Regions from separate parts of the Streptomyces sp. NH27 genome, predicted to be linked through region 2. Evidence: riboswitches for the same ligand, from Rfam matches in the RefSeq annotation. Region 2 holds a riboswitch; the other holds the start of a gene.
What was found. Region 2 has a riboswitch for S-adenosylmethionine ahead of thrC (threonine synthase). Riboswitches for the same ligand answer to the same signal wherever they lie in the genome.

Region 1: linked by a shared signal. The riboswitch ahead of AC13HU_RS32175 (aminotransferase class V-fold PLP-dependent enzyme) and the one ahead of thrC (threonine synthase) in region 2 are both predicted to bind S-adenosylmethionine.

What each region holds. Positions count from the first base shown of each region.
Region 1 covers NZ_JACEGK010000573.1:84-4,621, forward strand. The annotation lists gene AC13HU_RS32160 (hypothetical protein) at 186-446, opposite strand; gene AC13HU_RS32165 (rhomboid family intramembrane serine protease) at 614-1,393, shown strand; gene AC13HU_RS32170 (Lrp/AsnC family transcriptional regulator) at 1,390-1,671, shown strand; gene AC13HU_RS32175 (aminotransferase class V-fold PLP-dependent enzyme) at 1,738-3,102, opposite strand; SAM riboswitch class IV at 3,314-3,431, opposite strand; gene trpD (anthranilate phosphoribosyltransferase) at 3,596-4,538, opposite strand, start outside.
Region 2 covers NZ_JACEGK010000033.1:2,861-20,139, forward strand. The annotation lists gene AC13HU_RS05105 (serine/threonine-protein kinase) at 1-152, opposite strand, end outside; gene AC13HU_RS05110 (SAM-dependent methyltransferase) at 369-1,331, opposite strand; gene AC13HU_RS05115 (carbohydrate-binding protein) at 1,526-2,572, shown strand; gene AC13HU_RS05120 (1-phosphofructokinase family hexose kinase) at 2,785-3,720, opposite strand; partial or broken gene nagA (N-acetylglucosamine-6-phosphate deacetylase) at 3,978-5,141, opposite strand; gene AC13HU_RS05130 (ROK family protein) at 5,141-6,073, opposite strand; gene AC13HU_RS05135 (extracellular solute-binding protein) at 6,369-7,658, shown strand; gene AC13HU_RS05140 (DUF3263 domain-containing protein) at 7,673-7,996, shown strand; gene otsB (trehalose-phosphatase) at 8,111-8,959, shown strand; gene AC13HU_RS05150 (nuclear transport factor 2 family protein) at 8,991-9,860, opposite strand; gene AC13HU_RS05155 (TetR/AcrR family transcriptional regulator) at 9,980-10,564, shown strand; gene AC13HU_RS05160 (alpha,alpha-trehalose-phosphate synthase (UDP-forming)) at 10,727-12,151, opposite strand; gene AC13HU_RS05165 (glucosyl-3-phosphoglycerate synthase) at 12,422-13,387, opposite strand; SAM riboswitch class I at 13,572-13,703, shown strand; gene thrC (threonine synthase) at 13,722-15,044, shown strand; gene AC13HU_RS05175 (ubiquitin-like small modifier protein 1) at 15,041-15,316, shown strand; gene AC13HU_RS05180 (cold-shock protein) at 15,819-16,022, shown strand; gene groL (chaperonin GroEL) at 16,581-17,279, shown strand, end outside.

The DNA.
Region 1 (4,538 bases), on a different contig from region 2:
CACGGCGTGCCGCACCGGCTCGGCGCCCCGCGCCGCTCCGGCGCCCGGCCCGCTCTCCTCGTCGGGCAGCGGTAGGCCGCCGTTACCATCCACCAGTCACTCCTGTCGGGTTCCTCGGCGCCCTCCCGGCCCCCTTCGATCCCTCCGGCCGCCGCCTGCTACTTCCATTGTCCCCGTAACAGAGCTCAACCCGGTACGGAACCGTCCGTCACGTCCTTGCCGGGGCGGTCCACCAGTTCGACCTGGTCCACCGCGTTGCACCAGCGGCAGCGCACGGACTCCACGGTCTCGCCGAGCACCTCGGTCTCCTCGGTACGCGGCTCACCGCCCAGGTCGAGGTGGATGTACTCGACAACGCGGGTCGACCGGGTGACATCGAACCTGGTCAGGTTGCCGCACAGCGTGCAGCGCCACCGGGTGGTCGCGGTCGGCAGGGGAACCGTCATCGGCTCCGCACCTCTTCTCGTCTCGGTGCGTCTACTGGGCGGACTATGGCTCACCCATACCCATCGCGAAGGGCGTGTGTGCCCCGGTCACCCTACGGCCTCGGAGGTCCGGCGCGCTGCGGCGAGGCGGTCCTTGCCGGTTGGTCCCGTTCCGTCATGATCAGTGCATGGTCATCCCGGTGTACGACAAGAACCCGGTCCGCCGCCCGCCGGTCGTGACCTACACGCTCATCGGCATCTGCACCGCGGTGTTCCTCCTCAGCCCGCTCTCCGGCTTCGTCCGGCTCTACGGCAGCGGGCACGCGCTCCAGTGCGCGCAGGCGGTGTACTTCGACCGCTGGGGCGTCATCCCCAGCGAGCTGTTCCACGGCCGGATCCCGGTCGACCAGCTCGACCTGCCGACCGGCTGCCACACCCCGGGCGCGTTCACCAAGGTGCCGTTCCTGTCCGTGCTCACCTCAATGTTCGTGCACGGCGGCTGGCTGCACCTGATCGGCAACATGCTCTTCCTCTACGTCTTCGGCGACAACGTCGAGAACCGCATGGGCCGGGTCCGCTTCGCCCTCTTCTACCTCGCGGCCGGCTACCTCGCCACGTACGGCTTCGCCTTCGCCAACACCAACGACACGCAGAGCCTGGTCGGCGCCTCCGGGGCGATCTCCGGTGCCCTCGGCGCCTACCTCTACCTCTATCCCAAGGCCCGCGTCACCAGCCTCTTCCCCTTCCTCTTCTTCGTACCGCTACGGTTCCCCGCCTGGGTCGTGCTCGGCTTCTGGTTCGTCCTCCAGTGGCTCGCCGCCCAGACCGCGCAGGGCGGCCCCGGCGTCGCCTACCTCGCCCACGTGGTCGGCTTCGCCCTCGGGTTCCTGTGCGCATGGGCCTGCTACCGGCCACGGCGTAAGGTGAGCGTCGTCATCGGACCCACCCAAGGAGACGTCCAGCCGTGATCACCGCGATCGTGCTCATCAAGACCTCAGTGGACCAGATCCCCGAGATCGCCGAGTCGATCGCTTCGCTGGATCACGTCAGCGAGGTGTATTCGGTCACCGGGACGTACGACCTCGTCGCGCTGGTCCGGGTCGCCCGCCATGACGATCTCGCGGACATCATCCCCGGGCAGATCTCCAAGATCCCGGGGGTGGAAGTGACCGACACGCACGTCGCGTTCCGCACGTACTCCCAGCACGACCTGGAGGCCGCGTTCTCCATCGGGCTCGACTCGTAGCAGCCCGCACGCAGTGCCACCGCGAGGTCCGGGAACTCACGGGACCGGGCAACCCGAGCGGTCCCGTCACCGTACGGGCACGCACCGCCCGGCTTCCGTGCGGTAGCGCCACGCGGCGCCGTCGCGGACGAGGGTCCGCACGGCACCGAGGAACCGATCGATGTGTTCCTCGGGCGTGCCCGCCCCGAAGCTGACCCGCACGGCGTTGAGTGAGCGCTCGCCGGGCGCGGCGTCGGGCGCCCCGCACTCCCCCGGCTCGTCCGGCTCCGTGTCGAGCAGGGTCCGCACCAGCGGGTGCGCGCAGAACAGCCCGTCCCGCACCCCGATCCCGTACTCCGCCGAGAGCGCGGCCGCGAAGTGCGAGGAGTTCCAGCCGCGGACGACGAAGGAGAGCACGCCGACCCGGGCGGAGCCGGACCCGAAGAGGGAGAGCACGCGGACCTCGGGGAGCTCGGCGAGCCCGTCCCGCAGCCGGGCGAGCAGTTCACGCTCACGGGTGACAAGGGAGTCGAAGCCGGCCTCGGTGAGCGCCTTGCACGCGGACGCGATGGCGTACGCGCCGATCACGTTGGGCGAACCTGCCTCGTGCCGGGCAGTGCCGGAGTTCCACTCGACGGACAGCCCGTCGCCGGAGCGCGCGACCTTGCGGGTGGCCCCGCCGCCCGCGAGGTACGGCCGCGCGTCTTGCAGCCAGTCGGCCCGGCCGGCCAGCACCCCGGCGCCGAAGGGCGCGTAGAGCTTGTGCCCGGAGAAGGCGACCCAGTCGACGTCGAGCGCGGTGATGTCCACCGGGTGGTGCGGGGCGAGTTGGGCGGCGTCGAGCACGATCCGCGCGCCGTGCCGGTGTGCGGCGGCGGCCAGTTCCCGTACCGGCCAGATCTCGCCCGTGACGTTGGACGCGCCGGTCACGCAGACCAGCTTCGGGCCCTTCGGGGCGCCGTGCAGCGCCACGTCGAGGGAGGCGACGGCCTGCTCCGGGGTGCGCGGGGCGGGCAGGTACTCGACCTGCGCGCCGTCGGCACGCTGCCAGGGCAGCAGGGCGGCGTGGTGCTCGGTGTCGAAGACGAAGACGCGGGTGCCGGCCGGGAGGGCGGCGGCCAGCAGGTTGAGCGAGTCGGTGGTGGAGCGGGTGAAGATCAGCTCGTCGTCCGGCCGGCAGCCGAGGAACTCCGCGACGGTCTCGCGGCTCTGCTCGAACAGGTCGGTGGACAGCTGCGACAGGTAGCCGGCGCCGCGGTGCACGCTGCCGTAGTAGGGCGCGTAGGCGGCGACGTCGTCCCACACCCGCTGCAGGGCGGGGGCGCTGGCGGCGTAGTCGAGCGCGGCGTACCCCACTTCCCCACCGGTGACGAGCGGCACCCGCACATCCCGGCCGAGCACGGGCAGCGGAGCGGGCGTACAGGTCGGGCAGTCGGTGGCGGCGGTGCCGATGGCGCTGCGGGCGGCGTCGGCGGTGGTACCAGTGGTGCTGGTGGTGACAGTCAAGGCGAACTCCCGGCGGAAGGCAGGCGAAAGCACCACGAAGCGGCAGCCGAAAGCGGCTGCGCGGGCGGCGCGGAGCATGGTGATCGGGCGGAATTGCTGGTTGCAGAACCGGGGCCGACTGGCCCTAACGCATTCGCTTGCTCATGAAAGAACTCCCAAGTCCGGCTTGCTGTGAGCCTCGCTGCATCACAGCCTGGTCATCACCCGGGGCACCCCGCCTCGGACGGAGGGTTGCCGGACAGCGAGCCGGGGCCTTTGCGCTGTCACTCGTGACCTGGAACAGGATTCTGCCATACGGCGACGCGGGCGCAAGGTGCCGTCCGGGAAGTGGACGGCACCTCACACCCGCGCCTTCATACTTCGCACCGATATGCCCGGATATACGCCCACCGGCTGTACGCGTCCGCGTACGTTCCGGCGTTCGGGCCCGTGCCGCGTCTCACGCCCGGGTGGCCGCCACCCACCGCTCCAGCACGGCCTCGGCCGCGCCCGAGTCGATCGACTCCGCGGCCCGCGCCAGGCCCCTGGAGATGCGCTCCTCCAGCGTGCCGCCGTCCGCGGGCGTCAACGCGGTCAGCGCGGCGGCGGAGTTGAGCAGCACCGCGTCCCGCACCGGCCCGCGCTCACCGGCGAGCAGCCGCCGGGCCACGTCCGCGTTGTACGTGGCCTCGCCGCCACGCAGCGCCTCCACCCGCACCAACTCCAGGCCGACGTCCCGCGGGTCGAAGCCGGTGTGCTCGACCTTGCCGTCCCCGACCACCCACACCTGCGAGGTCGCGGTGGTGGTCAGCTCGTCCAGGCCGTCGTCACCGCGGAACACCAGCGCGGACGAGCCGCGTTCGGCGAGCACCCCGGCGAGGATCGGCGCCATCCGCAGATCCGCGACACCGGTCGCCTGCGCCTTCACCCGGGCCGGGTTGGTCAGCGGGCCGAGGAAGTTGAACGGCGTCGCCACCCCCAACTCGCTCCGGGCGGTGGCCACATGACGCAACGCCGGGTGGAACCTGACGGCGAAGCAGAAGGTGATGCCCACTTCCTGCGCCACCTCGGCGACCCGCTGCGGCGCGAGGTCGAGGTTGACGCCGAGCGCCGCCAGCACGTCGGACGCGCCGCTCTTCGACGACGCCGATCTGCTGCCGTGCTTCACCACCCGCGCGCCGGTGCCGGCCACCACGATCGCCGACATCGTGGAGATGTTCACGGAGTTCGACCGGTCGCCGCCGGTGCCGACCACGTCCACGGTCGGGCCCGGCACCTCGATCGTCGTCGCGTGCGCGTACATCGCCTCGACCAGTCCGGCGATCTCCGCGACCGTCTCGCCCTTGCTGCGCAGCGCCACCGCGAAGCCGGCGATCTGTGCGTCGGTGGCTTCGCCGCTCATG
Region 2 (17,279 bases):
AGCGTCTTGACCGCGACGAGCGGGCCGGCCTGCTGGGGCCTGGCCAGGTAGATCCGCCCCATCCCGCCCGTGGTCAGCCGCCACAGCAGCCGGTACGGTCCGAGCCGCTTCGGGTCGTCCTCGCCGAGCGGTCTGATGCCGATACCGGCCATGCCCCGCCTCCCCCCTGGCATCTCCTGGCACACCCTGTGTCTCAGGGTGACACGACGGGCGCGCGCTTCGTGGTTGCATGCCAGAAGCGTGAACGGCGTTGCAACGGGCGCCCGTTGGGCAAAGCTACAGGTGCGGGCGATACGGGTGAAGGGTGGCGCGGGCGCCGGGTATTGCGGGTGAACGGCGATGCGGGCGCCGGGTATTGCGGGCGGCGGTCAGCCCGCGGGCCGCGGCCCGAGCAGGTCCGCGCATTCCGCGCCGACCGGAGTGGTGAGCCACAGGAAGTCGCCGAGGCCGCCCTTCGCGGTCAGCTCGGCCGCTTCCGTGGCGGCGGCCAGCGCCCGTAGATAGGCCGGCGCGTCCTGGGCGGCCAGGGCGAGCGGGGGGCGCTGCCCTTGGACCCCCAGGGCGTGCAGTGCCGCGCGCTGCGTGGTGAGGGTGCCCGGGAGGGCATCCATCGCGACGTGCGCGGTCAGGTCCATCGAGCCGTCCGGCACGGCGACGGCCTGGCGGCCGTCGCGATAGCCCGTGAGGCTGCCGAGCGGCGGGCGGGCCGCGGCGGTGTGGCCGTAGTCCACCGCCACGGCCAGGCCCGCGGCGAGCGTGCCGACCGCCCGCCGCCAGGCGGCCTCGCGGCCGCGGCCGATCTCCGCGCGGCGGTCGGCGCCGCCGCCCGCGCCCAGCGGCCACCACCGCTCCAGCCACCTCGCGTCCTCATCCGTCACCCGGGGGCCCAGGCGTTCCGCGCCGTCCGCGCGCCGGACCTCGACGTAGCGGGTGCGGCCGTCGGGGGCGGGCGCGGCGACGGGCAGGGGAACGTTGTCCAGCCATTCGTTGGCGAACAGCAGACCGCGCGCGTCCGGTGGCGGTTCGGCGGTCCAGACGACGCGGGGGTCGAGGCCGGCCGGGCGGGCGGATCGCTCGACGGCGTGCACGCGCACGCGGGCCGCGCGGGCGGGCGGAAGGGCGGCCAGCACGCCGGCGGCGAGTTCGCCCGAGCCCGCCGCCATGTCGACGAAGTCCAGCCGCGCGGGGTGGCCGAGCGCCTCGTCGACCCGGCCGAGCAGTTCCGCCACGGCGCCCGCGAACAGCGGTGACGCGTGCACGGAGGTGCGGAAGTGGTCGGCGGGCCGCTCGCGGCGGAAGAATCCGCCGGGGCCGTACAGTGCCAGCTCCATCGCGTCCTGCCATGGCAGCCACTCGGGCACGGGGCCTTGATCCTGGCCCGGGTCCGGATCGGGGCGGCCGGGACCCGTGGCGCTTGTCACAGGGGAACCTTACCGACCTGTCCACGCGTCGAAGAGCGTGGGAGGTGTGTCGTCCGGGGCCGGTAAGGTGCCTGGCATACCACAGTCGAGGGAGTGGACAGCGGATGACTGCCGGAAACGACGGCGCGCCGGAGAACGACGACCCGTTCGCGTATCTCTACCGGTCCGAGGGCGGCGAACAGCCGGACCCGGCCGGCGGCCAGCCGGCGGCCGGGCAGCCCGGCGTGCCCCGCACTTCGTACCACCAGGTGCAGCGGGTCGGTGAGCGGCGCCCGGCGACCGGTGGCTACGGCTACCCGCCGCAGGCCCCGCCCCAGCAGCAGGGCGGCGGCGGTTACGGCTACCCGCCCCAGGCGCCGTACGGCTACGACCAGGGCCGGCAGCAGCACGCGGGCCAGTACGGCGGCGGCCCGACCGCGCAGTACCCGCAGGCGCAGGGCCAGCCGCAGCAGTACGGCCAGCCGCCGTACGACCCGCAGCAGGGCCCGCCCGGCGGCCGCAGGCCCGGCGGTCCGGGCGGGCCGGACAGCTCCCCGAACCGCCGGGGTCTGCTGATCGCGGCCGTCGCCGTGGTCGCCGCCGTCGCGATCGGCATCGCCTTCGCGATGACCAGCAGCTCGGGCGACAAGAAGAAGACCGCCGACGACAAGCCGACCGGTGCCGTCAGCGCCAGCACCGCGCCGACCCAGTCCGCGTCGCCGTCCGCGACTCCGACGAAGTTCGACTCGAAGAAGGTCGACGTGTCCACGCTCGCGCTGAGCGGCGGCGCCGCGACCAGCACCGAGCACCCGGGCGCGAACGCGGCGGGCGGCAGCTACGTCGACAACATGGGCAACCAGGGCGCCACGGTGACCTGGACCGTGGACGTGCCGAAGGCGGGCACGTACACCTACCACTTCAGCTACGGGAACGCCGGCCCCGACGCCACCTTGACGCTGGGCGTCAACGGCGAACCGCGCACCGACCCGGTGAAGCTCAACAACTACGGCAACGCCACCGACTGGGCGAAGGCGTGGAACATGACGACCTTCAAATACGTGAACCTGAAGAAGGGCTCCAACGTCCTGACGCTGTCCTGCACCCCGGCCGACAGCAACTGCGGGGTGAACCTCGACCAGGTGCAGCTCAGGGAGGGCAAGGACCCGAAGTAGTGCCCCTCCCGGCAAGGTGTGCCCCGTTCGCTGTCCTGGCACGCGTGTCCTCGTAGGGCCCACTACGAGGGGGTGCGGGCACCACCCACGCCGAAGGCCGTGGGGGAGCACCAGGACACCTCGCTACCGGGCAGCCCCTGCCGGTCGCGGCCTAGGCGGTCCGTTCCGCCCGTTCCGCGCGGTCGCGCCGCCGCCCCGGCCGGGGCGGGCCCCTACCCCGCCGGGACGACCTCCACCTTCGGCAGCAGCTCCTCGTACCCGGCCTCGTCGTACTCCCCGGCGGCCGGCGCGAGCACCGTGGCCGCCGACAGCGCGACCGCGCGGGCCAGCCGGTGCGGCCATGGCAGCCCCTCCACGTGTCCGGACAGCAGCCCGGCGACCGCCGAGTCGCCGGCGCCGGTGGGGTTGCCCGCCAGCCGGCCCGGCGGCAGGGCCCGCCAGGCGCCGTCCTCGGTGACCGCGAGCATCCCGTCGGCGCCGAGGGAGGCGGCCACCCCGCGGGCGCCGCGCCGCCTGGCGTCGTGGGCCGCGCGGGCCGGTTCGGAGAAGCCGGTCAGCCCGGTCAGCTCGGCCGCGTTGGGCTTGATCAGGTCGGGGCGGGCGGCCAGGCCGCGGCGCAGCGGCTCACCGCTGGTGTCGAGCAGGACGTAGACGCCCGACGTGCGTGCCTCCCGGACCAGTTCGGCGTACGCGCCGACCTGTAGGCCCGGTGGCAGGCTCCCGCACAGCGCGACCGCCTCGGTGTCGGGGCCGGCGAGCAACTCGCGGTAGACGGCGAGGAAGGCCGCCCACTCGGCGGGGCCGATGGTCGGGCCGGGCTCGTTGAACATGGTGGTGTCGCCGGTGGCCGAGTCCACCACGCCGACCGTGCGACGGGTGGTGCCGGCCACCGGCACCAGCGCGTCGGTGAGCCGGTCCGCGTAGGGCACCGCCGCGAGGCCGCGGCGCAGCTCGTCGCCGGCCGGGCCGCCGGCGAAGCCGGTGACGGTGGCGCGGTGGCCGAGTGCGGCCAGCACGCGGGCGACGTTGAGACCCTTGCCGCCCGGCCGCTCCACCGCCTCCACCACCCGGTGGGTGGCATGTGGTATCAGGGACGGGACCTGGTAGGTCACATCCAGGGCGCTGTTGAGCGTGACGGTGATGATCACGTGTTGATTTTGGCAAACCGACGGCGGTCGGCCCAGAGCGGGGCGGCTGCTTTTACGCAGACGTTGAAGATATGACGGTCACGGGGTGCCGGGCGGGCGGCCGTACAGGCGGCCGGAAGCGGCCGGACCCCGCCCGCCGGCCGGGCGGGGCCGACAGGGCCGGACGGGGGACGGCAGGCTGGGCTGGGGCGCATGGTGAGTCGTCGGCTCCACTTCGACCGCTCTGCGGGCGCGTCTGGAGCGGCTGCAGCGGCGGGGGCGGTGACGGGTTCGACCACCCATGTGCCATTGTGCATCACGCCCACCACGTCGTACGCCTCGTCCAGCACCACCAGGTCCGCGTCCTTGCCGGGCTCCAGCGAGCCGATCCGGTCCGACCGGCCCAGCAGGCGGGCCGGGTTGACCGAGATCGCCTGCACGGTGTCGGTGAGCGAGAGCCCGTCGACGGTGACCGCGCGCTTGAAGGCGGTGTCCAGGGTGAGCGTCGATCCGGCGATCGAGTTGCCCTCCACCAGCCGCGCCACGCCCTGCCGTACCTCGACCTTCAGCGGCCCGAGGTCGTACATCCCGTCGCCGAAGCCGGCCGCGTCCATCGCGTCGGTGATGAACGCGACCCGGCCGGCGCCCGCGCTGCCGAAGGCGAGTTCGAGCACGGCCGGGTGCAGGTGGGTGCCGTCGTTGATCAGCTCCACCGTGATCCGCTCGTCCTCCAGCAGCGCCGCGATCGGGCCGGGCTCGCGGTGGTGGAGCGGCGGCATCGCGTTGAACAGGTGGGTCGCCACGGTCGCGCCCGCGTCGATCGCCTGGCGGGTCTGCTCGTAGCCGGCGTCGGTGTGGCCGATCGCGGCGATCACGCCGAGGTCGGCCAGCAGCCGTACCGACTCGATGCCGCCGGGCAGTTCGGTGGCGAGCGTGACCATCTTCGCGGCGCCGCGGCCGGCCTCGACCAGCTTGCGCACGGTCGCCGGGTCGGGGTCGCGCAGCAGCGTCTCGTCGTGCGCGCCCTTGCGGCAGGGCGAGATGAACGGGCCCTCGTAGTGGATGCCGGCCAGGTCGCCCTGCTCGACGAGTTCGGAGAGCAGGGCGGCCTGCCGGGCGAGGGCGTCGAGGTTCTCGGTGACGGTGGAGGCGACCACCGTGGTGGTGCCGTGCTCGCGGTGGGTGCGCACGCCGGTGAGGATGTCCTCGGCGGTGCCGGAGGTGAAGGACGCGCCGCCGCCGCCGTGGTTGTGGATGTCCACGAACCCGGGCACGACCGTGTAGCCGTGCCCGGCCAGGTCGTGGGTGGCCTGCTCGGCCTGCTCGTCGGCGGCGATCCGGGAGCCGTCGACCGTGATCCGGCCGCTGTCCACCACGCCGGACGGCAGTACCACGCGGGCACCCGCCAGAACGGTGCGCTGCGTTGTCGTTACGGGGGCCATCAGGCGGATACCTCCACGGAGATCAGATCCCAGGCGAGCAGGCCCGCGCCCAGGCAGCCGGCGGTGTCTCCCAGCGCGGCGGGGACGATGAGCGGGAGTTTCTGGAAGGTGATGCGCGCCTCGACGGCCGCCCGCAACGGGCCGAAGAGGGTGTCGCCGGCTTCGGCGAGGCCGCCGCCGATGACCAGCACCCGGGGGTCGAGCAGGGTCAGGCCGGTGACCAGGCCGTCGGCGAGCGCGTCGATCGCCTCCCGCCACACCTCGATCGCCACCCGGTCGCCGGCCTCGACCGCCCGCGCGCAGCCGGCCGCGTCGGCGTCCGGGTCGCCGCTGGTGGCCGCCCAGGTCCGGGAGATCGCGCCGGCCGAGGCGTACGCCTCCAGGCAGCCGCGCTGCCCGCAGCCGCACTCCCGGCCGCCGGGCCGGACCACGATGTGGCCGATCTCCCCGGCGTAGCCGTGCGCGCCGGCCTCGATCCGGCCCTCGATGCCGATGGCGCCGGCGATGCCGGTGCCCAGCGGCAGGAACAGGAACCGGTCGGCGCCGTTGCCCGCGCCGATCCGGCCCTCGGCCAGGCCGCCGGCCCGCACGTCGTGGTTGAGCGCCACGGGCAGGCCGTCCAGCCGCTCGGAGAGCAGGTCGCGCAGCGGAAGGTCCTTCCAGCCCAGGTTGGCGGCGTAGACGGCGACGCCGGCCGCGGCGTCGACGATGCCGGGCACCACCACGCCGGCGGCCACCGCGCCCTGGCCGTACTCGGCGCGGCCGTGGTCGCGCAGGTCCGCGGCGAAGTCGAGGATCGCGGTCACCACGGCCTGCGCGCCGCGCTCGCGGCCCGTCGGCCGGCGCGCCTGGTGCAGGAGTGTGCCGTCCTCGGCGACCAGCGCCGCCTTCATCCCGGTGCCGCCCACATCGAGGGCGATGACATGTCTCACGCGGACAGTCTCGCGTCTTACCCCTATAGAGGTCTAGTCCACTCGGCCCGGAAGATCGATTCTCAGCAAAGATGCCTATTGCCGAGCAGGTCAGGAGGGGTGCGGCCGGGAGACCGGAAAAGTCCGTCAAGAGACCTGTGGCGGGCGGAGCATGGGGCCCGCCGTCGAAGAGTTATCACTCATGGTGTAGACCTTGGCTAAAGATATGGGGAAGACTCGGCGCTTTCGCGGTGGCCCGGCGCGCGGCCCCGCCCGCATCCCGGTCTTTCCCGAAGTCCCAAGGGTGGTAGGAACAGTGCAGCGGCGACGACTTCTCGGCCTCGCGGCCGGCCTCACTTCCGCGCTGGCCCTGACGGGTGTCAGCGCCTGCGGCGGCTCCACGGCGCAGAGCAAGGACGTGACGCTGCACCTGGTGGCCGCGGACTACGGCGACCCGAAGACCGACAACAGCTCGCTCGTGTACTGGAACGACATCGTGCACGACTTCGAGAAGCAGTACCCGAACATCAAGGTCGACGTCCAGGTACTGAAATGGACCGACGTGGACGACAAGGTCGCCGCCATGGTCAAGGCCGGCAACCCGCCGGACATCGCGCAGATGGGTTCGTACGCCGACTACGCCGCCAAGGGCCGGCTGTACAGCGCCGACCAGCTCTTCACGGTGAGCGAGCAGGCGGACTTCATCCCCACGCTGTCCCAGGCCGGATCGGTCGACCGGACCCAGTACGGCCTGCCGTGGGCGTCCAGCTCCCGGATGTTCTTCTACAACAAGGAACTGTTCAGGCAGGCCGGCATCTCCAAGGCGCCCAAGACCTGGGCCGACCTCGCCGCCGACGCGAAGCTGCTCAAGGCGCACGGCGTGAAGGTCCCCTACGGGCTGCCGCTCGGCCCGGAGGAGCCGCAGGCGGAGTCCCTGATGTGGATGCTCGGCGCCAACGGCGGCATCACCGACACGGTCGGCAACTACACCTTCGACTCCGCCGAGAACGTCCAGGCGTTCACCTGGCTGCAGAAGAACCTCGTCGACGCGAAGCTGATCGGCCCGAAGGACCCCGTCAAGACCAACCGCCAGGAGATCTTCGACGACTTCATGGCCGGCGACGCTGGCATGATCAACGGTCACCCGACGCTGCTGGCGCAGGCCCGCGCGCACGGTGTCGACGTGGGCGTGGCGCCGCTGCCGGGCAAGGACGGCCCGGACCAGGACACCCTCGGCGTCGCGGACTGGGCGATGGCCTTCAAGCAGAACGGCAACCTCGACGCCGACCGCAAGCTGCTCCGGTACGTCTACCAGACCAAGAACACGGTCAAGTTCCTCGACGAGTACGGGCTGTTGCCGGTGACCACCTCGGCCTCCCAGGTCATGCGGGGCGAGAAGCACGACGCCGACCTCGTGCAGTTCCTGAACCTGCTGCCCGAGGCGGTCTTCTACCCGGTCGACAAGACCTCCTGGACGACGGTGAACGACCGGATGAAGAAGGTCATCGGCACGGCGCTGCACAAGGACCCGAAGACCGTGCTGTCGCAGTTGCAGAATTACGCGGAGATGCAGGACGGTCAGGGGCTGACGTCCCAACCGCAGTAGGGGGTGCGATCGAGGTGACCGAGCAGGGCGGCGAAGCCGCGGGTGTGGGCGCGGGTGACGGTTCCCCCGGGCCCTCCGATACGGGCGCGGGTTCGGGTGCGGGCGACGGCTTCCCCGGGCTCTCCGAGCGGGACCTGGCGGTGCTCGACCTCGCCGGCCGGTCCTGGGCCGGGCCCGGTCCGCGCGACCGGGCGATCCGTGAACGGCTCGGCATCTCCCCGACCGCCTTCTTCCAGCACCTCAACGCCCTCCTCGACGACCCCCGCGCGCTCCAGGCGGCCCCGACAACGGTGAACCGCTGGCGGCAGACGAGGCAGCGGCACGCCGACAACCGCTGACCGGGGTGCCCCTGACCCTCCAGGGTCGTGTGTGCTGTCGGTTCAGGGACCACCTGGCGGTGGCCGGTTGCGCGCGCCCCAGGCACCCCGGGGGGTTCCGCTACGCTCGGCGACATGGCTTCTGCCGAGACGTTCACCCCGCACACCCCCGAGGGCAAGGACGCTCTGACCGCGTTGCTCGCCCACCCCGAACGCGCCGTCGTCGCACTGGACTTCGACGGCACGCTCGCCCCCATCGTGCCGGACCCCGAACAGGCCCGCGCCCACCCGGGCGCGGCAGGAGCGCTGGCGCGACTCACCCCGCACCTGGCCGCGGCGGTGATCATCACCGGCCGCCCGGCAGGCGTCGCCGTACGGTACGGCGGCTTCGCCGGGGTCCCCGGCCTGGAGCACCTCGTGGTCCTCGGCCACTACGGCGCCGAGCGCTGGGACGCCCGCAGTGGCGAGGTGCACGCGCCGGCCGCCGCCCCCGGCGTCACCGCCGTCCGCGCCGAACTGCCCGGCTTCCTCGAGTCGATCGGCGCGTGGCGCGGCACCTGGATCGAGGACAAGGGCGGCCGCGCGGTCGCCGTCCACACCCGCCGTACCGACGACCCGGACGCCGCGTTCGAGGCGTTGCGGGCGCCGCTGGGCGAACTCGCCGCGCGTTACGGCCTCGTGGTCGAGCCCGGCCGCTACGTCCTCGAACTGCGCCCGCCCGGCGTCGACAAGGGCGTGGCCCTCACCGCCTACCTCCGCGAGGCCGGCGCGGGCAGCGTCCTGTACGCCGGCGACGACCTCGGCGACCTCGCCGCCTATGCCGCCGTCGCGGACCTGCGCGCCAAGGGCCTGCCCGGACTCCTCGTCGCCAGCGCGGGCGCCGAGGAGACCCCCAAGGAGGTGCTGGCGCAGGCCGACCTCACCGTCCCGGGCCCGGCCGGCGTCGTCGATCTCCTCAACCACCTGGCCGACGAACTGGGTTGACCCGGCCGTTGACCCGGCCCCGCGGGGCCGGTCACCGCGAGGTGATCCTGCGGTGCGTGACGCGCCAACCGTGCGGGCCGCGTACGAGGGTGTCGTCGTAGGTGACGCTCCCGCTGGTGCCGTCGGCCAAGATGCCGATCCCCTTGGAACGGGCGTACGCCCGGTCCGCGTGCTCGCCCGCACGGACGACCGTGTTGGTGACGTGGTGGCCGACGGGGTTGGCCGGGCCGAGGGCGTGGGCGGCGTCGACGAGGGCGCCGATGCCGTGCAGGGTGCCGCGGGCCGGGGTGAGCCCGGTGAGGTCGTAGACGATGTCGGAGCTGAACACCTCGTCGAACCGGTCGAGTTCACCGGTATCGGTGAGGTGGCCGTGCAGGGCCAGCACGTCGGCGATGGCGGTCCGGTCTTCGCCGCTGACAACGCCGGTCGGGCTCACGGTGGTTGGGTCCGGCCCGGGTGCCGGCGCCCCGAGAGCCGTGCGGAGTTCGGGCAGGCGGCCCAGCGCCTTTGCCCCGGCCAGCGGGTCGGCGTAGTCGCGGGTGTGCACGATGTGGCCGTCGCGGATGGTCAGGAACATCGCGAAGGAGAGGGTGAAGGGCTCGCCGCCGGCGAGCAGGCGGCCGTCCAACGTGTACTCGGCGACGACGAGTTCGGGGTCGCCGGTCACATGCAGCCGTACGTCGCGCACCGCTTCGTACCGGCGGACCGCCGCACCCGCGCGGAACCGGGCCCGTAGCTCCTCGCGGGTGGTCTCGGTGCGGGCCGGATACAACTCGGGCGGGGCGAAGGGCATGTCGATGAGGACGTGCTGGGCGTAGAAGTCGGCGAGGGCGCCGGGGTCCTCGCCGATGGTGGCGGCGAGGAACCCCTCGACGGTCTCGCGGGGCGTGCGTGCGGGCATGGCTGATGTCCTCCCGGGGCGCCGTAGAATCGGAGAGTGCGCCCCGGTTGTCACCGTACCGGAGAGTGCTCTCCGTTTGAAGCAGTGCCCGGGGACGGGTGCCGAAAGGGGCGATCGACGTGCCGGAGACGAGGCCGCTGCGGGCCGACGCGCAGCGCAACCGGGACCGGCTGCTGGAGGTCGCCCGGGAGGCGTTCGCGACCGAGGGCATCGCGGTGCCGCTCGACGTGATCGCCCGGCGCGCGGGGGTGGGCCCCGGCACCCTCTACCGGCACTTCCCCACGAAGGAAGCCCTGTTCGAGGCCGTCGTGCACGACCGGCTGCACCAGCTCATCCACCGTGCCCGCGAACTCGGCGACACGGAAGGCGACTTCGGCGGCGACCCCGGGGCCGCGCTGGCCGCCTTCCTCGACCACCTGCTGCGCGAGTCCGCGCCCAAGCAGGACCTCGTCGACGCGCTGGTCGGCTCCGGCGTCGACATCCAGGACGCGGTCATGGCCACCGCCGCCGTCCTCCGCGAAGAGATCGGCGGCCTGCTCACCCGTGCCCAGGCCGCCGGCACCGTCCGCGCCGACCTCACCGCCGCCGACCTGATGGCGCTGGTCTCCGCCTTCCTGCACGCCATGCGCCCGCGCTCGGCCACCCCGGCCGACCCGGCCCGGCTGCTGTCGGTGCTCCTCGACGGCCTGGCCCCGAAGCCCTGACGCCCGGTCCGTCCCGCCGTTCTGACGCCCTGCCGTCCGGACGTCCGGACGTCCCGGGCGTGGGCTACGAACCCGCGCCCGGGGAGCGGACCCGCGAGGGAGAGAGCGCCCTGGGTGGGGATCGCGTGGTCGTGGCCGCCCGACTACCCGATGGGTGCCCGACTACCCGCCGAGCGCGTGGAGTTGGTCGAGGAACCACTGGCGCGGCGGGAGCGCGGTGGCCGCCGCGGCCAGGCGCTTGGTGCGGTCGGCGCGGTCGGCCTCGGGGAGGGTGAGGGCGAGGTTGAGGGCGACCGCGGTCGCGCGGATGTCGTAGGGGTTGACGGTGAACGCGTCGTCGCCCAACTCCTCGAAGGCGCCCGCCTCGCGGGACAGCACCAGCGCGACCCCCTGGTCGGAGACGACCGGGACCTCCTTGGCGACGAGGTTCATACCGTCGCGGATCGGGTTGACGAGGGCCACGTCGGCGAGGCGGTAGGCCGCGAGCGAGCGGGCGAAGTCGTCGTCGACCTTGAGGATGACCGGCGTCCAACTGGCGGTGCCGAACTCGTCGTTGATCGCGGTGGCCACCCGGGAGACCTCCGCGGTGTACTCCCGGTAGATCGCCAGGTCCTGCCGCGACGGGTAGGCGAAGGCGACGTGCACCACGCGCTCGCGCCAACCGGGGTGCTCGGTGAGGAGTTGCCGGTAGGCGTGCAGGCCGCGCACGATGTTCTTCGACAGCTCGGTGCGGTCCACCCGGACGATCAGCCGCCGGCCCGGCCCGGCCTCGGCCCGCAGCGCCGCCATCCGCTCGCCGACGTCGGGCCGCTGCGACCGCTCGCGCAGGAACTCCCGGTCGGCGCCCAGTCCGTGCACGCCCAGCCGGGTCGTCCGGCCCCGGTACGTGACCGCGTCGCCGTCGGCGGACACCTCGGCGCCGAGCACGTCGGCGCAGCACGCGGCGAACGCGGCGGCCCAGCGACGGGTGAGGAACGCGGCCCGGTCGGCGCCGAGGATGCCTTCGAGCAGTTGCGTGGCCACGTCGTCGGGCAGCAGGCGGAAGTAGTCCGGCGGAGCCCACGGCGTGTGCGAGAAGTGGCCGATCCGCAGGTCGGGGCGGCGCTCGCGGAGCAGCGCGGGCACCAGCGCGAGGTGATAGTCCTGCACGAGGACGGCGGCGCCCTCGGCGGCCTCCCGGGCGAGCGCGTCGGCGAACGCTTCGTTGTACGCCGCGTAGGCGGCCCACTGGCCGCGGAACTCCTCGTCGAAGACCGGCTCGAACGGGGTCTGGTACAGCAGGTGGTGCACGAACCACAGCACCGAGTTCGCGATGTCGTTGTACGCCGCCTGGAACACCTCCGGCGGCACCGCGATCATCCGCACCCCGGGCTCCGCGACCCCGCGCCGCACCGCCTCCCGGTCGCCCTCCGACAGCGCCGCGCACACCCATACCGCGCCCGCGTCCGGGCCGATCGCGCTCAGCCCCGAGACGACGCCGCCACCACCTCGACGGCTCCCCAGGGCGCCGTCGGGTTCCACGGTGTACGACACAGGGCCGCGATTCGACGCGACCAGAATCCGGGCACCCTGCGAAGATCCCTCCATGCCGCGAGCCTAGCCATTTGCTGCGCAGCTCAAACGTGTATTCGGCGCCCTTCGCCCGTTGCGATGCCCCACGGCTTCCCCCGGGGAGGGTGCCCTCCGGGCAGCGGCGCCCACCAGGGCGCCTGGCAGGTGCCCCCGTCCGCCCAGTACTGGCCGGTGGTCCGGATACTCGCCGCGGGGGGCTGGGCCTGCGGGCCCGGCGCGCCACCGCTCTGGTTGCTCGCGCAGTTCCCCGCGCCCCTTCGGGGCACCCTCTTCCGTAACGCCCTGTTACGCCGCGTAGCGGGCGAGGTATTCCGGGACGGCGCCCATGGGGGGCCGTTCCTCCGTGTCGACCGGGTGGGTGCTGGGCACGAAGGAGGTGCCGGTGCGGCCGAACTGCGTGAGTCGGGGCCGTACGAGGTGTCCCCGGGCGAGCCGGACCTGCGCGGTCCGGTAGATCGCCGCGGCCATGCGCCCGAGTGCCTGGCCGTCCTGGTGCCGGTGGTGCCGCACCCCGACATCGACCTGCCCGAGAGCATCCAGGCCGACCAGGCCCAACGCGTCTATGAGCATGCCGAGTTCGACGCCGTAGCCGACCGGGAAGGGGAGCCGTTCGAGCAGCGAGCGGCGGGCCGCGTACTCTCCACCGAGCGGCTGGACGAAGCCGGCCAGCTGCGGCCAGTGCAGGTTGAGCAGGGGGCGGGCGACGAGTTCGGTGACGCGGCCGCCGCCCGCGGGCAGCACGGCGCCGTCGGTCTCCAGCGGGCGGTCGTACATCGCCTTGACCAGCTGCACGGTGGGTTCGGTGAGCAGCGGCCCGACGATCCCGGAGACGAAGCGGGTGTCGAACTCGCGCAGGTCCGCGTCGACGAAGCAGACGATCTCGCCGCTGGTCACCAGGAGCGACCGCCACAGCACCTCGCCCTTGCCGGGCACGGGGGGCAGCCGCGGCAGGATCAGGTCCCGGGCGACCACGCGGGCGCCGGCCCGGGCGGCGACCTCGGCCGTACGGTCGGTGGAGCCGGAGTCGACGACGACCACCTCGTCCACCAGCGGCACCGCTGCGGACATCAGGTCCCGGCGGATCGCGGCCACGATGGCGCCGACGGTCGCCTCCTCGTCCAGTGCCGGCAGCACCACGCTGATCGTGCCCTGGGCGCCGGCCGCGCGCTTGGCGGCGAGCAGCAGGTCAAGCGGCCGGTCGGCGGCCGACCACGACCGGCTGTGCAGCCAGTGCTCCACCTCGTCGAGCACGTGAGTCCTCTCCCTCGCGCCGGCCCGATGCCCGGCATGTGATCCATCTCGCGGTGCGGACGACTATCTCAACCGCCACCCGTGTCGGTTACAGTCTTGAACAACGCGTGACGCCACCGCATGCCGGGGGCAGGACGCGGGACAAACGCGACGGGTGCGGTCCGCACCGGCCCGGTCGCCATACCGCTCATCCAGAGGGGCAGAGGGAACGGCCCGTAGAAGCCCCGGCAACCCTCCCGCCGACCGCGAGGTCAAGCACGGTGGGGAAGGTGCCAATTCCGTCTCGTGACGCGCCCGCGTGCGAGGAAGATGAGGAGAAAGGGCCTCGCCTGTCATGGCTGCGCAAACCGTCGCAAGTACCACCGACTCCACCCCCGGCACCCAGGGTGCCCAGGACGCCGGAGCACCCGCACCGTTCGGACCGGCCGCGGCGCTGTCCTGCCGGGAGTGCGGCACCCGCTACCCGCTGAGCCCGGTCTTCGCCTGCCTGGAGTGTTTCGGGCCGCTCGAAGTCGCCTACGACCTGCCGACCGGCGACCCCGAGGCGCTGCGCGCGCGGATCGAGGCCGGGCCGACGAACATCTGGCGCTACGCCCCGCTGCTGCCGGTGCCCGCCGACGTCGCCACCAAGCCCAACCTCAACCCCGGCTGGACCAAGCTCGTCAAGGCCGACAACCTCGCCCGCGAACTGGGCGTCACCGGCGGCCTGTACGTCAAGGACGACTCCGGCAACCCCACCCACTCCTTCAAGGACCGGGTGGTCGCGATCGCGCTGGAGGCCGCCCGCACCTTCGGGCTCACCACGCTCTCCTGCTCCTCCACCGGCAACCTGGCCGGCGCGGTCGGCGCCGCAGCCGCCCGGGCGGGCTTCCGCTCCTGCGTGTTCATCCCGCACGACCTGGAGGCCGGCAAGGTCGTGATGGCCGCGGTCTACGGTGGCCAACTGGTCGGCATCGAGGGCTCGTACGACGACGTGAACCGCTTCTGCTCCGAGCTGATCGGCGACCCGATCGGCGAGGGCTGGGGCTTCGTCAACGTCAACCTGCGGCCGTACTACGGCGAGGGCTCCAAGACGCTCGCCTACGAGATCGCCGAGCAACTCGGCTGGCGGCTGCCGGACAACCTGGTCATCCCGATCGCGTCCGGCTCCCAGCTCACCAAGATCGACAAGGGCCTCAAGGAGCTGATCGCGCTCGGCCTGGTCGAGGACAAGCCCTACAAGATCTACGGTGCCCAGGCCGAGGGGTGCTCCCCGGTGGCGGCGGCCTTCAAGGCCGGGCACGACGTCGTACGGCCGGTGAAGCCGGACACCATCGCGAAGTCGCTGGCGATCGGCAACCCGGCGGACGGCCCGTACGTCCTGGACATCGCCCGGCGCACCGGTGGGGCCGTGGAGGACGTGAACGACGAGCAGATCGTGGACGCGATCAAGCTGCTCGCGCGGACCGAGGGCATCTTCGCGGAGACCGCGGGCGGTGTGACCGTCGGCGTGCTGAAGAAGCTGATCGAGTCCGGGCAACTGGACCCGGCCGCCGAGACCGTCGTGCTCAACACCGGCGACGGACTGAAGACCCTGGACGCGGTGGCGCCGACCACCGGACCGACCGCGACCATCCGCCCGACCCTTGCCGCATTCCGAGAGGCTGGCCTCGCATGAGTGCTTCCGTACGTATCCCCACCATTCTCCGCACCTACACCGGCGGCCAGGCCGAGGTGCCCGCCGAGGGTTCGACCCTCGCCGAGGTGATCGACTCGCTCGAGCGCGACCACAAGGGCATTTCGGCGCGCGTGCTCGATGACGCCGGAAAGCTGCGGCGCTTTGTGAACGTGTATGTCAACGACGACGACGTGCGGTTTTCCCAAGGGCTCGAGACGGCCGTGCCGGATGGCGCGAGTGTCTCGATCATTCCCGCGGTCGCCGGCGGCTGAACCTCGCGGACGAACTTCGTCTCGGCGGCTGAACCGGCCGCCGTCCGGCGGGAGTTGAGCCGGCTGGTGCGGGTTCTGGCGGTTTGCGCCCCGTTCACCCCTTCGGGTGGACGGGGCATCCGTGTCACGGGGCGGTAGTTGAAGAGTTGTACAGTTGCCGGGGGCAATCTCGTAGCGCGGACACCTGACCGAGCCGGCTGCGGTGATTTATCGCCAAATTCATGAGCGAATTCTCCGCTTCGCCCTTTATGTCCGGCCCGGGTTGCCCTGGCTTATCGTTTTTTCTCGGGTTATTTCCGATGGGTCGCGCCCAGAATTCTCGTCCGATTGACCTGTTGCAGACGGCATCCGTGCAGATACATTCAGCCGCGGTCGACGCGTTCCGGCGCACGCCCCCCAGGGCCCCCACCTGTTGGTGGTAAGGGGTCAACGGGCGGGTGAGGTCTGACCCGGGCCCGCGAAGTGCGGGGCCGCGATAGGGCCGGCAATAGGGGAGTTAGGAATGGCTCAGGGCACCGTCAAGTGGTTCAACGCGGAGAAGGGCTACGGCTTCATCGCGGTCGACGGTGGTGCGGATGTCTTCGTCCACTACAGCGCGATTCAAATGGACGGGTACCGCACCCTCGAAGAAGGCCAGCGGGTCGAGTTCGAGATCTCGCAGGGTCAGAAGGGGCCGCAGGCGGACATGGTCCGTCTCGCCGGCTGACTTCACGGCGCGTTCGGCCATCGACGCGACCTTTCACACGGAGGAGCCGCATCCCCCCGGGGTGCGGCTCCCCCTTTTGTCCGCCCCGGGCGCCCTCGCGGACTGCGGTCGCGCCCCAGGGGTGACGGGGCGCCCTTGCGGAAGCAGGCGCATCTCAGGGGCGCGAGGAACTGCGCGAGCAACCACTCACCGGCCGGTGGTCCGGCAACTCGCCGCGGTGGCCGGGCCGGCGGGCACGGCGCGCCACGAAGCAGCCGAACGCGCAGGTCCGCGCGGGTGCGGCCGACGCCGCAAGGGCACCCCTGCCCACGGGGAGTGGGTGCCGCCGCCCGCGGCGGCACCCTGCGCGCGGCTCAACCCCCGGAGGGAACCGCTTGCACTCGTAGGGGGAGAGTGCTAATCATTGGCGTTAGCACTCTCCGTGTGAGAGTGACAGCAGGGCCGGGTCGGTGAGGGTCGTGCGGGTGCCGGGAAGGAACCGGTGGCCGGCGGGTCGTCCGTCGCGGGCACCACACGGTCCCGAGCGCAAACAACCCAGTCCGCGGAGGACACTTCACCATGGCCAAGATCATCGCGTTCGACGAGGAGGCACGGCGCGGCCTTGAGCGCGGGATGAACCAGCTCGCCGACGCCGTCAAGGTCACCCTGGGCCCCAAGGGCCGGAACGTGGTCCTCGAAAAGAAGTGGGGCGCCCCCACGATCACCAACGATGGTGTCTCCATCGCCAAGGAGATCGAGCTCGAGGACCCGTACGAGAAGATCGGCGCCGAGCTGGTCAAGGAAGTCGCGAAGAAGACCGACGACGTGGCCGGTGACGGCACGACGACCGCGACCGTCCTGGCCCAGGCTCTGGTCAAGGAGGGCCTGCGCAACGTAGCCGCGGGCGCCAACCCGATGGCCCTCAAGCGCGGCATCGAGAAGGCCGTCGAGGCCGTCTCCGCCGCGCTGCTGGAGCAGGCGAAGGACGTGGAGACGAAGGAGCAGATCGCCTCCACCGCCTCCATCTCCGCCGCCGACACCCAGATCGGCGAGCTGATCGCCGAGGCCATGGACAAGGTCGGCAAGGAAGGCGTCATCACCGTCGAGGAGTCGCAGACCTTCGGGCTCGAGCTTGAGCTCACCGAGGGCATGCGCTTCGACAAGGGCTTCATCTCCGCCTACTTCGCCACCGACCTGGAGCGGATGGAGGCGTCGCTGGACGACCCCTACATCCTGATCGTCAACTCCAAGATCTCCGCGGTGAAGGACCTGCTTCCG